One region of the Paenibacillus sp. N3/727 genome, then DNA from elsewhere that is predicted to be linked to it. Evidence: a T-box and tRNA genes for the amino acid it is inferred to sense, from the RefSeq annotation. Region 1 holds a T-box; the other holds one or more tRNA genes.
The links. The T-box of region 1 lies ahead of gltX (glutamate--tRNA ligase). A T-box ahead of a tRNA ligase gene usually reads a tRNA of that ligase, here a tRNA-Glu.

Region 1 (7,173 bases):
GTAAAAATAGAACCTGCTGGTGGTCTTTCGAAATTTGTCAGATATCAAGTTTACGAGTACCGATCCATTTCACTATTTCTGGATCACGATGTGAAAAGAACAGGCTCTGTTTCGTATCTAACGTAGTAATCGACTCCATATCCTCTTTTCTTAATTCGAAATCAAAGATATTGAAGTTTTCGGTAATTCTTTCAATGCGAATAGACTTTGGAATCACAACGACTTCTCTTTGTGTCAACCAACGCAATGCCACCTGAGCAACGGATTTATTATACTTTTCAGCTATGGATACCAATACCTCGTTTTGGAACAAGTTATTTTTTCCTTCAGCGAAAGGCGCCCAAGATTGAATCTGAACATTGTTCTCTTTCATCAATTTTGAACTTTCGATTTGCTGATTGAAAGGGTGCGTTTCAACCTGGTTAATAGAAGGAACCACTTCATTATGAATAATCAAATCGATTAGACGATCCTCTTGAAAGTTACTAACGCCTATTGCACGAACTTTTCCTTCCCGGTACAATTCCTCCATAGCTCGCCAAGAGCCATACACATCGCCAAATGGCTGATGAATTAAAAATAAATCCAGATATTCAAGTTGCAATCTTTCTAGGGACTTTTCAAATGCTTTCTTTGTGTGCTCATAACCAGTATCCTGAACCCAAAGCTTTGTAGTGATAAATAATTCCTCTCTAGCTACACCACTCCGTTTAATTGCTCTGCCAACAGCTTCTTCATTGAGATAAGAAGCAGCAGTATCAATTAAGCGATAACCTGCCATGATAGCATCATAAACGCTTTGTTCACATTCATTTTGATCTGTAATCTGAAAAACACCGAATCCAAGTATTGGCATCTCTACACCATTGTTTAAAATGACCTTTTGCATTTAAAATCCTCCTCTTTTTGCAATTAATTGTTACCTGAGATCAAGAACTATGACGTGCGATCAAAAAGCTGTTAATGATTCTTGATTTTAACTTTCAAAGTGTTGCCTCCCAGCAATATATTCTATCCTCCTTACTCATCATTATTTTGTACCAAATGACAAAGGGACCGTTATCCCATTTGTCTCAAATGTTTGCCTAATCCTCTCAGTACCACTTAAGAAACAAACGAAAATGGGCTATAATCGGACTACAAATAATGACGGAATAAGGAGGATCAAATGTCTGGAATAATCACAAATCTGCAGAATGAGCTCGTTTATATCATTGAACGTTATTCAGAAAAGGACGGAGTTCACAAAACTGCTATACCGTCCTTATTTTTCATGCATCGGTCGAATGCGACCAGACCAAACCACGGAGTATACAAACCCTCCTTTTGTATGGTAGTACAAGGGGCAAAGGAGGTATGGCTAGCGCAGGATCACTTTAGGTACAGTCCTGCCGATTAGCTCGTTTGTTAGATAATCCTAAAGATATTCCTGTGCTTGCTCCACTGTTTACTAAGGAAATTCTTTATAGGGTGCTGCAAGGTCAGTATGGGAATGTTTTAAAGGGACTTATAGTAGAAGAGAGTTCAATCCACCAAATCAGAGGTGTTATTGGACATATCATGAACAATTACAATCATTCTTTTCGGATCGAAGACCTTGCAGAATAGCGAATATGAGTATATCGTCCTTTCATCGGCACTTTAAAGAAGTAACAGCTATGAGTCCTATTCAGTTTCAAAAACAAATGAGACTTCAGGAAGCCTGGCGACTATTATTAACCGAGTCTGCAGATGCCTCTGATGTTGCATATCGAGTAGGCTATGAAAGTACTTCCCAGTTCAGCCGTGAGTACTCCAGAATGTTTGGCTTTCCGCCTAAACAAGATATAAAGCGTCTAAAAGCATAAATGCAATTCAGTCAGTAAATGAAAAAGCAACCGATCGCTCTAGCTGGCTGCCGTGGTGACTTTATTCAGCTATCCTTTTCGTTAGCCGGATGGCCTGCTACAAGTAATCATGCGCCCCTGAAGCTTTCATATTTCAGATAAGGGCGAGCTTTGTACGATCAAACTAGAATGGCTGTATATCGAGCAGCCAGATCCGCCGTTGCTCGTTGGGATCACGATGACCAATTTGCTTCATCGAGATAGTCAAATAGATCCTGAAACTAAGCTTATGTATTGAAGGCAAGCCTATGTCAAGCATTAAGGAAGTGTAGTCATTATTAAGGGCGCCTCTAGTGAGAGAGCAAATTAGGATATCCGCTCGACTATCATTTCGCCAGGAATGGCGAAGTCCGAATTACCGGAATTCGTTATCGATATGGTCTTTAAAATTTGTAATCGAAAAGGTTAGTTTGACAGTCCAAAATTAGAGATAGAATTATAACGACAGACCATGCACGTGAGTCTTTAAGGGGGAGGGGAATGCTAATCTTAGGCGCGCCCTAATGACTTTTCGGAAATGGAGACTGTCGTCTTTTTGGTAGCGGATAAAAACTTGGTCAATTCCTCTAAGTAGCGTAAAATGATATTCCTGATGTGAAATTGCTTGTCGATAAAATTACCCTTCCAATACTCTCTGACTATGGTTAGAAGCTATAGAATGAGTGGAATCAGGTTCTCAACGATTATTACGAGTATCAAGCAAAATAATTCAGAGACAAAGAGAGGCCAGCACTAATGGAAAACGTATCAAATGAAGATAAATTGGAATCAATCAAAGCCTTCCAATCGACAATCCGTAAATCCGAAAACGCCTTAGCTAATATGACTCAGAAAGATGCTAACACTACCTTATTAAAGAAACGTCTCAAATCTTTATACATCGGTTTAGCCATGCTAGAAGCTGCTTGGAATCTAAGACCTCATCATTACACCGAGGAAGATTTAACAGAAGCTCGCAATGTTTTGACTGGTTTATTCCCATCACTTGAGAACATTTATGGTAAGTCAAAAGCGGGTAGCCCTCAAAAAACGCTTTTAGAAAGAAGAATTAAAGCATTTGAACTAGCTGTTCAAGCCATGGATGATCTTGCAAATAAATAAAATCCCCTTTGAATGTTTTCGCTGCAACTCTCGATCCCGAATCCAAGCCTGGTACCTTCATCGTCATCTTGTAGTACGACGATAAAGGAACCTTCTCAGTAGTGATTGGGGCAGGTAATAATCTATAAGATTAAGTAAACGGGGAACGAAAACTCAACATCAAGACAACGAGGCTGCCGAGGGGACGATCGTTAGCCGAAATGGACAAGAACTTATATTCTTAACCGATTAGATGATTATTTAATGTTACTTAATATCGGCAGTTGTTAAGTGTACCGGAAGATACTTTAGATATACCACTTAAGTTACGTCTATTTCCGTATATGACCAGAGTTGGTCGATTTACTGATACGGATGAAAACAGTATATTACGTATCAGAATCAGCACTGGTTGAAAAACGAGTTTGAGAAGTTTTCCTAAGCGATCATCCTCGAAAATTGAAAGCAATAAAGGGAGCATAACATGGACCATGGTTGGGATATTCGAGGTCCGAATAGATTCTTGACAATTTGGTAATAATGAATTATCTTATCACTAAGCATATCCACATATTGTAAAATGCAGTGAAGAGGAAGAGTAATTAATCACTCGAATCTTAGAGAGCCCATGCTGGTGAAATTGGGTATTCGAGCTTAATGAATGAAGCCTTGGAGTAGTAGACCGAAAAATTGGAGTAGGTCTACCGGGGATTTCCCGTTAAAGAAATGTGCAGCAAGATAATGAATTGTTGCATAATGAGCGGGTTTTTTAACCAATTTAGGTGGTAACGCGGAAGCAAGCCTTTCGTCCTTTTACAGGATGAAGGGCTTTTTTATTTTGAACCTATAAGGGGATATGATTATGTCAAATGAGAACATGGCAGAACTGTTATTTCCGGATGTTGGGCAGTTACCATCTGATATTTACTCACTGTATTCGCCAAGAAATTTGTCTTCATCTGCTATGGTAACACGTTTTGCGCCAAGCCCAACAGGTTTATTAAACATTGGGGGGCTTTACGCAACTTTAATATCGGAGAGATTAGCGCACCAAAGTAATGGAGTATTTTACCTGCGTATCGAAGACACAGACAAAAAACGCGAAATAAAAGGCAGCCTCGAAAACATTATCAATTCATTGGCATACTTCGGGATTCATTTTGATGAAGGACCTACCTTATCAGGTGGCGAAAAGGGTGCTTATGGACCCTATAAACAAAGCTCACGAATACAAATCTATAAGGTATTTATTAAGCACTTAGTTCGAAATGGAATAGCATATCCTTGCTTCTGTGATACGGACGAATTACAAAAGATAAGAATAAGCCAGCAGAACTTAAAAGTAACAACAGGTTATTATGGTCAATGGGCTAAACATCGAGATATTTCTTTTCAGCAAGCCAAAGAAGAGATTTTAAAAGGTAAACCGTTTGTTATTAGACTTAAATCTTTAGGGTCATCAGATACGAGAATAAAGTACCATGATTTGGTGAAAGGTCCGATTGAGTTACCTGAAAATGACCAAGATATTGTTATTATGAAAACGGATGGGTTACCAACATATCACTTTGCTCATGCCATAGACGATTATCTGATGGGTACAACCCATGTCATTAGGGGCGATGAATGGCTTTCATCTGTGCCTACCCATATTCAGTTGTTTGAAACCTTAGGTTTTAGAATACCGGAATACGGACATATTGCTCCAATAATGAAGCAAGTCGGAGCTTCTAAACGGAAATTTAGCAAACGTAAGGATCTTGATGGTACCGCTGAGTATTACAAAGAACAAGGATACCCAGGAATGGCTATAAGTGAATACTTCATGAATCTCATCAATTCTGACTTTGAAGAATGGAGGATGGCAAACCCTCATAAATCATTTAGAGACTTTTTTATCTATACTGACAAAATGAATGCCAGTGGTGCCTTATTAGACATGAATAAACTGGGTGACATCAGCAAGGATGTTATCTCAAGGCTCACGGGTAAACAAGTATTTGACCATTTATACACTTGGTCAAAGGAATTTGATTCTGGGCTATTTACTTTAATTGACAAGAATATGGAATACACTGTAAACATTCTAAATATAGGTCGAACGAGTGAAAAACCAAGAAAAGATTATTCTAAGTGGTCAGATGTGAAACCAATGATAGATTTCTTTTATGACGAATTGTTTGAAAAGGATGTATTGACTGGCTATAAGTTACCTACAAATGTTGGTTTTGATGTTGCGAAAGAAATTGTATTAGGTTTCAGTAAAACTTATAGGTTTAATAATGAAAAGGAAGCTTGGTTCCATGAAATTAAAGAACTTGCAGTAAGACTCGGATTTGCAAAAGATATGAAGCTATATAAAGCCAATCCTAACAATTTCAAGGGTCATGTTGGTGATGTAGCGATGGTAATCAGGGTCGCTCTAACTAACAGAATCAATACACCTGATTTGTTTGATATTATGAAAGTAATGGGCGAAAATAGGGTTTTTGAACGAATGCAGAGATTTATGTTGTCATAAAATTTTAAAGTGAAATGACCGGTCGAACGCCGGTCATTTTTTTCGTTTAGGATGAGAGGTGAAAAACAACTTATTTTTTACAGAAAGACAATGTAGGCTATATAGTCTATGACACCAAATATATTTGTAAGACGACCCTCAAAGTTCTGTTCGACATCTTTATAGGGGGATATGTTATGGTTATATCGGAATATATAACAGATTCCTTTAGTGCGGCTAAAACAGTCATCTATGACAGCGGGAGTCGTTAACGGGTGTTCAAGATTAATCGGGCTAAACCGTATCATAAGTAGGGCGAAATTTTGACCGCCTTCTAATCGTTGTCCAACAGTGCATACTGAACCACGCTGCCGAATACTCAGTATGGTGCTGACGCCTTTCATAATGCATAATAAGTGGAATGGAAGGGGGAGTGATTTGTGCCGAACATTAAGGTGCTTATTGCCGACGACAATTCATTCATTCGCGAAGGGATGAGAATTATTCTAACCACGTTTGAAGGATTTGAGGTTGTGGCCACGGTTCAGAATGGACAGGAGGCTGTTGCTTATTGCGAGAGGCATGAGGTCGATGTAGCGCTGCTTGACGTGCGAATGCCGGAAATGAACGGAGTGGAAGCGACCAAGCTGATCGTCGAGCGTACAGCAACAAGGCCGCTGATTTTGACGACGTTTGATGATGACGAATATATAAGGGATGCAATTACATACGGGGCCAAGGGCTATTTGCTGAAAAATAACGACCCCGAGCGGATCTGCGATGCGATTAAAACCGTGTATTACGGTCATAATGTGCTGCAGGACACGGTATTAGACAAGTTGAAATCGGATGTTGCTGGGGGAAAGACGGTGAAGGACACAGAGCCGCCCGCACTTAACCAAGGGCCCGGGATCGACAAGAGCCTCTTTACGGAAAGAGAACTGGATATTATGGCGCTGATCGCCAAGGGAAGGACAAACAAGGAAATTTCCAAACAGATCTATATCTCTGAGGGCACCATTGCCAATCACGTTACTTCTATATTAGGCAAGACGGGCCTCACGCACCGCACCCAAATCGCGATTTACTATTTGACAGGTGAATTGACCTGATGAGCGAACCAAGAGATGCATCGGAACTGTTGAAGATCGGCTATAAAGTGGCCCTACTTGTCTTTACAATCGGCCAATCCCTATCATCCGAAACGAGCTTAACGCCCTGGTATATTTTATCCGTATTATTATATCTAAGTACGAACCTGCTGTTTTATATGTTGAAAAAAGAGAGCTTTCGCCCCCTCGTCGCTGTGCTATCCATAGGAATAGCTATCGCCATGTTCCAGGATCATCCGCTGGTGATTTTTCTGCTTCCGGCTCATCTTTACGAGTTGGCGTCAATCTTTGTCGATAAACAAGAAATTGCGTCGTCCCTCCTCATGATGATCCCCTTATTACTCGTGCCGCGGCAACTAATGCTTCTCTACATACTCATTGCGGCAGTGACTCTGATCTATTTTTCCACACTAAAGTTATACGATAACAAGCTGCGCGGACAGCACTCCGAACTGGAGCGAATGCGCGGCGATCTTGAACGGGTGCACACTCAGCTGCAGGAAAATAACGAGTTTCTGCGGCAAGCGGAATATACGCTTAAGCTGGAGGAGCGCAACCGATTGTCCCAGGACATCCACGATAACATCGGACACGC
Region 2 (7,173 bases), 2.0 Mb from region 1:
CCGCATATACAACACGCCTTATACTGATCTATTTTGTGAGATGACTTACCGCTTCCTTCAGAAACTGAATTTTGCTGTAGGCTGTTCCGCCTTGAGCCAAGGGATCGACAACATTAACAAAAACGTGGTCGTCCTTGAAAGCCTTAATGTTCTTCATGATCGGATCGTTCTTGAATTTCTCAAGCGCATCCGGTGTTTCTTTGTTCTCTTCCGGAGAGAACTGGATGAACAGATAGTCTGGATTCATGTCTGCAAATTTCTCTTTGGAGATCAATTCCTGTGCTTTTGCTGCTTTCACTTCCTCAGGAACTACGATCCCAAGATCTTCATACAATACCGGATTAAAGAATACAGCTTCCGGATAAATGTACTGCTCTCCACCCCGGATCCTTAACGCAACAACCTTTTTATCCTTAAGGGAATCTCCAAGCTGAGATTTGGCCGCATCCAGGTCAGTTTTGTACTGGGCAATTTCTTTCTCCGCCTGCTCCTGTTTGCCACTTAACTCCCCAAGCAGTCTTAAGTTACTCTCCCAGTTCGTTGAGATATGGGAATACGGAATTGTCGGTGCAATTTTGTTCAACTGCTCAATAACCTCCGGTTTGGCTTTGGAAGATGCCAGAATGACATCTGGTTTCAATGACAAAATGGTTTCGAAATTCGGTTCCATTTTTTCTCCAACGGATTGAGCATCTTTCGTTATGGATTGAAACAAAGGAGGGAACTCCCCTGCAAAAGTAATAGCTCCAACAGGATTAACTTCCAAAACAATGGAATCCTCCATGGCTTCGACAGCACCTGTGATAACAATTCGCTCTGTCTTAGTTGGCAGTGTGTACTCTTGGTCCAGATATTTCACAACTTTGGTATCTGCAGTCTGAGGAGCATCTGCTTTTTTCTCTGTGGATTCGTTCTGCGAAGCATTGTTTTGGGATTCATTATTAACGGCCTGCTCTTTTCCTTGCTTATCTCCACCACAAGCCGATAAAATCATGGCCATCACCATGAATAACCCCAGCATAAACTTCATTTTTTTCATCTCTTTCTTGTTCCCCTTTCAACGGTCACCCTGTAATTGATAATGATTATCATTATTAATAATGGTAAGGGATGAACGTTCATTACACCATGGACAAATCACCGAATCTATCATGGACAATTTCCGGAAAAGATTTTAGCAGCCTCTTCAGCCATTAGTTCCAGTGCAATCGGTGAATATTCTCGCCAGGGATAGGAGGATATCTGATGAAACCTTCCTTCTCTAACAGCAGGTATCGTCATCCAATCCGGAGAAGATTGCAGTTCTCGCCAATATTCAAGCGTTTCCGAATCCTGACGGACCAAAAGAAAAATATGATCTGCCTCCATTGTCTTTATCTTGTCAACAGTTAAGGGGACATCGTCAGTCATTTTTCCTATAAGGGAAGGTGAAAGAAAATCCAGATTGTTAAACAACACTTCTCTTATACCGTGGCTTCTATATGAGACCAGTTCATGATCATGAAGACGTGCGGTCAAAAGCGTTGGCCGATCTTTGATTTCCCTGAAAATCTCATGCCGGAAGGAGCGTAATTTACTATAAAATGACTCTATCCACTGCTGTGCCTCTACATTTTTATCAAGTAAATGTGCCATCCACAGTAGCTGCTCCTCCCACCCAACACTTTCCTCTGGAAGTTCATAAACAGGGGCAATCTGCTGCAACCGCTCCTTCTCCCATAATTCCAGATCCTGTGAACAGATAATAAGCTCCGGCTGTGATAATTCAAGCTTTTCCAGATTACCTGTTTTGTTATGATTTTGGCGGAACGCATTCAAGTGTACAGGGATATCCGGACCAAGGTTATGGTAGTAATTCCAAGACCATTTGGGATGCAACGGCGCTGCATATGGAATGATATTAAGCGGTAGTAAATAACCTAATAGGGAGGTTGAACCATAGACGGCTAGTTTGTTTTTTCGTTTTTTTATGTAGGCCGACGGAGATAGACCAAATTCTTTTTTGAACTTTCGACTGAAATAAAATTCGTCTTTATACCCCACCATGTGCGCGACTTCCTTAAGAATGCGTCCTGAACCCAACATTAATTGTTTCGCCTTATTCATTCTGACCTGAGCCAGATATTCCATCGCACTAAGACTATACGTTTTTTTAAACATATCCATATAATATTTGGGACTGAGTTCGGCCATACCGGCAAGCTGGTCAATCGTCAATTCTTCATGATAGTGATTGTCCATGTATTCTCTGCTCCGTTCCAATCCCTGAGTTTTATCGCTCTTGACATTCAAATTGCCCAAAAATAACATCTCTTGCAGTAATTCTTGAAAATCCAGCTGAGCCCGCCATTGTTTAAAATCATCATCACTTCGAAAATGCTCATATATGGATCGACAGAACAAACTCAATCGATCTGCTGAGCTTAGCGTCAATGCACCATTGTACTGAAGTATTTTTTCGGCATCAGCCTCCTCCAGCTGTCTCCTGCATAATGATTCTTTATAGAAGTTAAAATAAATGACGGCAACAGACACCGATTCCACACCATGCCTGTTTATTCCGAAAGTTGTACCACCCGGGCAAAAGTAAGCAAATTCTTTTCCCATCCGATTTTTACGATCTTCTCTTTCCAGAGAAGCCTCTCCTCCGAGCAAAACAACGAGTGCTGGTTGAAGCGTAAGCCGCTGTTCCAGATGCATGCCTTCCAGAGTGAACACTTCTATATTCCACAATTTGATTGTCAAAGAGTTGAATGTTGTGTGCTGCTTTCCTTTGCCGTTACTGTCTTTCCTTATATTCAATATCAAAACAAATTCCGCCCTTATGTGAGAATGGTTATCATTATCATATAAATAACATATTCCTAGTCACTCTGTCCAGAAAGCTACTGCTATTCTTCTGTAGCCTGTACAGTAAGAAATAAAACAGCCATAGCCGGGTTCAGCCCCAGACTATGGCTATTCCTAATTACTTATGAAGGTTCTATTTTGCAAAATTTGTTAATAAAACTCTTTACCCTAGGAGTCAGAAGTAGCTTCTCCGCCCTTCCTGCCAATTTCCTGATAGAACTGTCTACTGTGAGAATTTGACGTTGCCTTGCCACCCTTGCGGCCGATCTCCTGATAAAATTCTTTATTATGGTTCTTGGCTGTTGCTACTCCACCTAACCGTCCTGCTTCTTCACGGCTCATTTTACCAGTGTTGTTTCTAGCCATTACGAATCACTCCTTATAGGTTTTTGGGAAGTTGCCTGTCCATGGTATCCTATTAACCGCTGGACCAAATATGAAACATCATTTACTTCTCAAGGAAGCCCCTGCTAACCCCTCGTTCGGACCGTTAAAAGACCCATTTCCAAATGAAATTGGAAATGGGTCCTAATAATTAAAAACCTATAAAGTATTGCCGATATTCAGCAATTGTTTTTTCAAATCGAAATCCTTAGGTTCGCGATAACGCCATTTCGCCCCTTTTTTAATCCACTCTTCAAGATATGCTATATAGGTATATCCTAAATCATCATCATGATATCCAAATTGAAAGCCGCAACATGAGCAACGTATATAGGTCTTATAACCATATTCGTCTATCGGTGGTTCATCAAGCTTGTCGTATCCGCATACTAAACAAGTATAATATTTCATTGTTTTAGCTCCTTTAATTATTGTCTTCTCCAATAAGCAATTACTTGTTTAGGCTTATAGTAAGTTTTAATTACGTCCTTTTTAGAAAGAATACCAAATTCATTGGTTCGTGGGTTATAAAATAATTTATCACCATTGGGCCTGCTTTAGTTGAATAAGCCCCTATCAAGCTGGTGGAGGATAAACGGAAAAAGGAGCAACTAAGCAGGAAACATCTCCTGCATAAACGCCAAAAAAAGCTCCTGCAAAAATGCAGGAGCTTTTTAGTATGCGGTAGAGAGGACTCGAACCTCCACGGGTATACACCCACTACCCCCTCAAGATAGCGTGTCTGCCATTCCACCACTACCGCATATTAAAAGGGTTAAATCTGTAAAAAAATGGTGAGCCATGAAGGACTCGAACCTTCGACACCCTGATTAAAAGTCAGGTGCTCTACCAACTGAGCTAATGGCTCTCGATGACAATCAAAGTGGCTGCCATAAAAGTTAATTTGTGCTTCGACGAACCGTTGGGGTTCTCAAAGTAAAATATGGTGACCCGTAGGGGATTCGAACCCCTGTTACCTCCGTGAAAGGGAGGTGTCTTAACCCCTTGACCAACGGGCCTTATTTTCAACATCGCCGTGACGACAAGATTGAGTATAGCATAAATAGAAAACTTATGACAAGCTTTTTTTATATGTTTTTCAAAAAAATTTTAGGTTTAATCCTTCATCAAATTTAGCCCAAAAATTTCGTTGCTATCGATTCCTCTATCACGGTATTCCCTTTACTTTAAGTAATATCTTGAACTTATAACATCAAATTATTGACCATCTATAATGAATTTCTGCTCCATCTTCTACGAGATCGGAATATTTATCAATCGCCACCTATAGCTCTAAAACACGTTTAATTTGTTGAAAATGGTGAGTATCATGTTTTACTAGACCGTTATAATAATCGAATAAATTCAAACGCGTTTGACCAATATTGAATTCTTTACACCAATCTGTAAGGGGCATTTTATCTATTGCACCAATAAGTTCTTTTCTTACCGCAACAAATTTATTTACTAACATTTGTTTTTCATATGTTCTTGCTTCTGCTGCAGCTTGTGAGTTCATAGCTTCTACATCTGGAACCTTTGGTAGGACCCCTTCCGAAAATAAATGAGGAATTCGTTTATGTACAACTTCATCCCAAAATACTAAATGTCCTATTATTTCCGCTATCGACCATTTCCCAGTATCTATTGGACTCCTCCATTGATTTTCAGTGATACAACTTAAACTCTCAACAAATTCAATCGAATTAGAATAATGGTCAATAATTTTCGATTTCTCTTTAGTCATACACCAGACCTCCTTCTCTAAAAAACTCATTATATTATTAATTATACTTTCGTTGATGGCTTGAATTAGTTAAAGTAATGAGTTATCTATGTCGCGCACAGGATATTCGAGCTTTCTACTGCGAAGTATTAAAGAATCTATTATTCGTTGTTAAATGAAATATAATTCAAGAAATCAAACGATGTCAACGATGGAGATGGATACTCTCCCGTTGGTCGAGACTGCGAAGCGTTTCCTAAGGATGTGAACGCGCCGACGCCCCCTCTTTTGAGGGTTCTCATCCCTTTACATACAAAAATGACCCATCGTATATGCTATAGGTCATTTTCTAATCGATGTCATTCAGAACGGAGAGAGAGGGGTACTCTCACTTCGTTCGAGACTGCGATGCTGATCCTACCGATGCCTATGCTCCGACGAACCCTTAAAAGGGTTCTCATCCCTGTACATACAAAAATGACCCATCGCATATGCTACAGGTCATTTTCTAATCGATGTTATTTCTAAACGGAGAGAGAGGGATTCGAACCCTCGCACCGCTTACGCAGTCTAACCCCTTAGCAGAGGGTCCCCTTATAGCCACTTGGGTATCTCTCCAAATGAATGGCTCCCCGAACAGGACTCGAACCTGTGACAACTCGATTAACAGTCGAGTGCTCTACCAACTGAGCTATCAGGGAACGTTATGATGTAACTGAATATTAATTTACCATGATGTGCGCTTTCAGTCAAGCGGCAGAAGACGAAGACGACCACTGCAGCGACCACAGCGGTAACGTGCTGGATCCATTTTTCGTTTGCGCTTGTATTCTGTTCCACAATCCACACACCGCAGCACATAGCGATAGGGCTCTGGTTTTCGTTGTTTATCGCGCGGTTTTACAATTGCTTTACAGAAGCGGCTGCCACCTACAGCCTTAAGCAGTGTTTTGAAATCGGAATCACGATGCTTATATCCCCGTCCTGCCAGATGTAGATGATAATGGCATAACTCGTGCTTTATGATCTTCTCCACTTCTTCTCGCCCATGAATCTCAAGCTGGTGAGGATTAATTTCTATATTGTGGCTCTTCATAAAATACCGCCCGCCTGTGGTGGAAAGCCTACGGTTAAACAAAGCACGGTGTTTAAATGGAACACGAAAACTTTTAATCGAGATCTCCTCCACCCAAGCCTGAAGCTCTTCGTTGCTCATCTCATGCATAACGTCTGCCTTCTCCCTTTCCGCATTTCTTTATTCGTGCACACGACACGCGAAGGATACTACTTGAATTTTAACTTCTCTCTAAGCTACACTGTCAAGTAAGGATGATGCAAATGAACGGCTTTCGTCAAACGATCAGAATGAATTTTGCAAATAATCTGAAGCAGGAAAGTATGGAGGGAGAACTTACAATCATGCCGAACATGCGTTATGTAATTTTACAGCTGAACGATAAACTGCAATACGTGGAAATGCCTTCGGATTACGCTTACCAGCTTAGCGCGCTCAATCTGCGGCTCAATAAGGAAATCAGCAAGCTGACTACACCGGACAAGCCGGATCTGCCGCTCGCCGTAGCTGAATGTGATAACTTGGACTTGCTTCAGGAATCTGCGGAAACGGTCAGTGGTCTTGACTACATAAATGAATTGGAACGCACCTTTGCTTCCCTGGATGAGATTCATTATCCGCTCATATCTCTGCTCACTGAAATTCGCGCCTTACAGGCACAGCTGGAGCAGTGGTATGAAGAAGAAGCCGTTTAAAAGTAGGTAGACCTGCACGCTTTGGGCGTCTTCCCCATATGCTATCCATAACAGACGGATCGCAAGAGGAGGAGATACCCTTGCCGCAATGGCTCTGCAATCAACTGACACGTGCCTTTCGCAAAAAGGACAGACGCCAAATAAAACTACTGAACGAGTGCTGGTTCTTTTACCGAAACTCCCCGGGTGAGAGCTCGGATGCCCAATAAAGGGTGTGCACCATATTATCCAAATCAGGTATGCGAACAAGCCAGACCAAGGATCTGGCTTGTTTTAGTTTGTTGCGAGATATTTTCAAGTTTATTCCCGCTCATTCAAAACTACACGTTGAAGGCCAATCTCTTAACAAGAAGCCCCAATCCAGCACTGGATTGGGGCTTCTTGTCATTCTTATTGGTCCTTCGGCTTACGCATGGTCAAACCGACGCGGCCTTTTTTCAAAT

Region 2: it encodes a tRNA-Glu, which carries the amino acid that the T-box ahead of gltX (glutamate--tRNA ligase) is inferred to sense. The anticodon was not compared.

The regions. Positions count from the first base shown of each region.
Region 1 covers NZ_CP093336.1:3,251,750-3,258,922, reverse strand. The annotation lists gene MNQ98_RS14860 (aldo/keto reductase) at 38-889, opposite strand; partial or broken gene MNQ98_RS14855 (AraC family transcriptional regulator) at 1,169-1,847, shown strand; gene MNQ98_RS14850 (hypothetical protein) at 2,622-2,987, shown strand; T-box leader at 3,543-3,782, shown strand; gene gltX (glutamate--tRNA ligase) at 3,829-5,487, shown strand; gene MNQ98_RS14840 (response regulator) at 5,961-6,578, shown strand; gene MNQ98_RS14835 (sensor histidine kinase) at 6,578-7,173, shown strand, end outside.
Region 2 covers NZ_CP093336.1:5,215,687-5,222,859, forward strand. The annotation lists gene MNQ98_RS24230 (FecCD family ABC transporter permease) at 1-6, opposite strand, end outside; gene MNQ98_RS24235 (ABC transporter substrate-binding protein) at 29-1,039, opposite strand; gene MNQ98_RS24240 (AraC family transcriptional regulator) at 1,150-2,808, opposite strand; gene MNQ98_RS24245 (KGG domain-containing protein) at 3,019-3,216, opposite strand; gene MNQ98_RS24250 (hypothetical protein) at 3,394-3,645, opposite strand; tRNA gene MNQ98_RS24255 (tRNA-Leu) at 3,915-3,997, opposite strand; tRNA gene MNQ98_RS24260 (tRNA-Lys) at 4,027-4,102, opposite strand; tRNA gene MNQ98_RS24265 (tRNA-Glu) at 4,179-4,253, opposite strand; gene MNQ98_RS24270 (DinB family protein) at 4,520-4,981, opposite strand; tRNA gene MNQ98_RS24275 (tRNA-Ser) at 5,490-5,578, opposite strand; tRNA gene MNQ98_RS24280 (tRNA-Asn) at 5,586-5,661, opposite strand; gene MNQ98_RS24285 (SprT family protein) at 5,706-6,176, opposite strand; gene MNQ98_RS24290 (hydrolase/acyltransferase) at 6,380-6,730, shown strand; gene cmpA (cortex morphogenetic protein CmpA) at 6,811-6,939, shown strand; gene MNQ98_RS24300 (Tex family protein) at 7,121-7,173, opposite strand, start outside.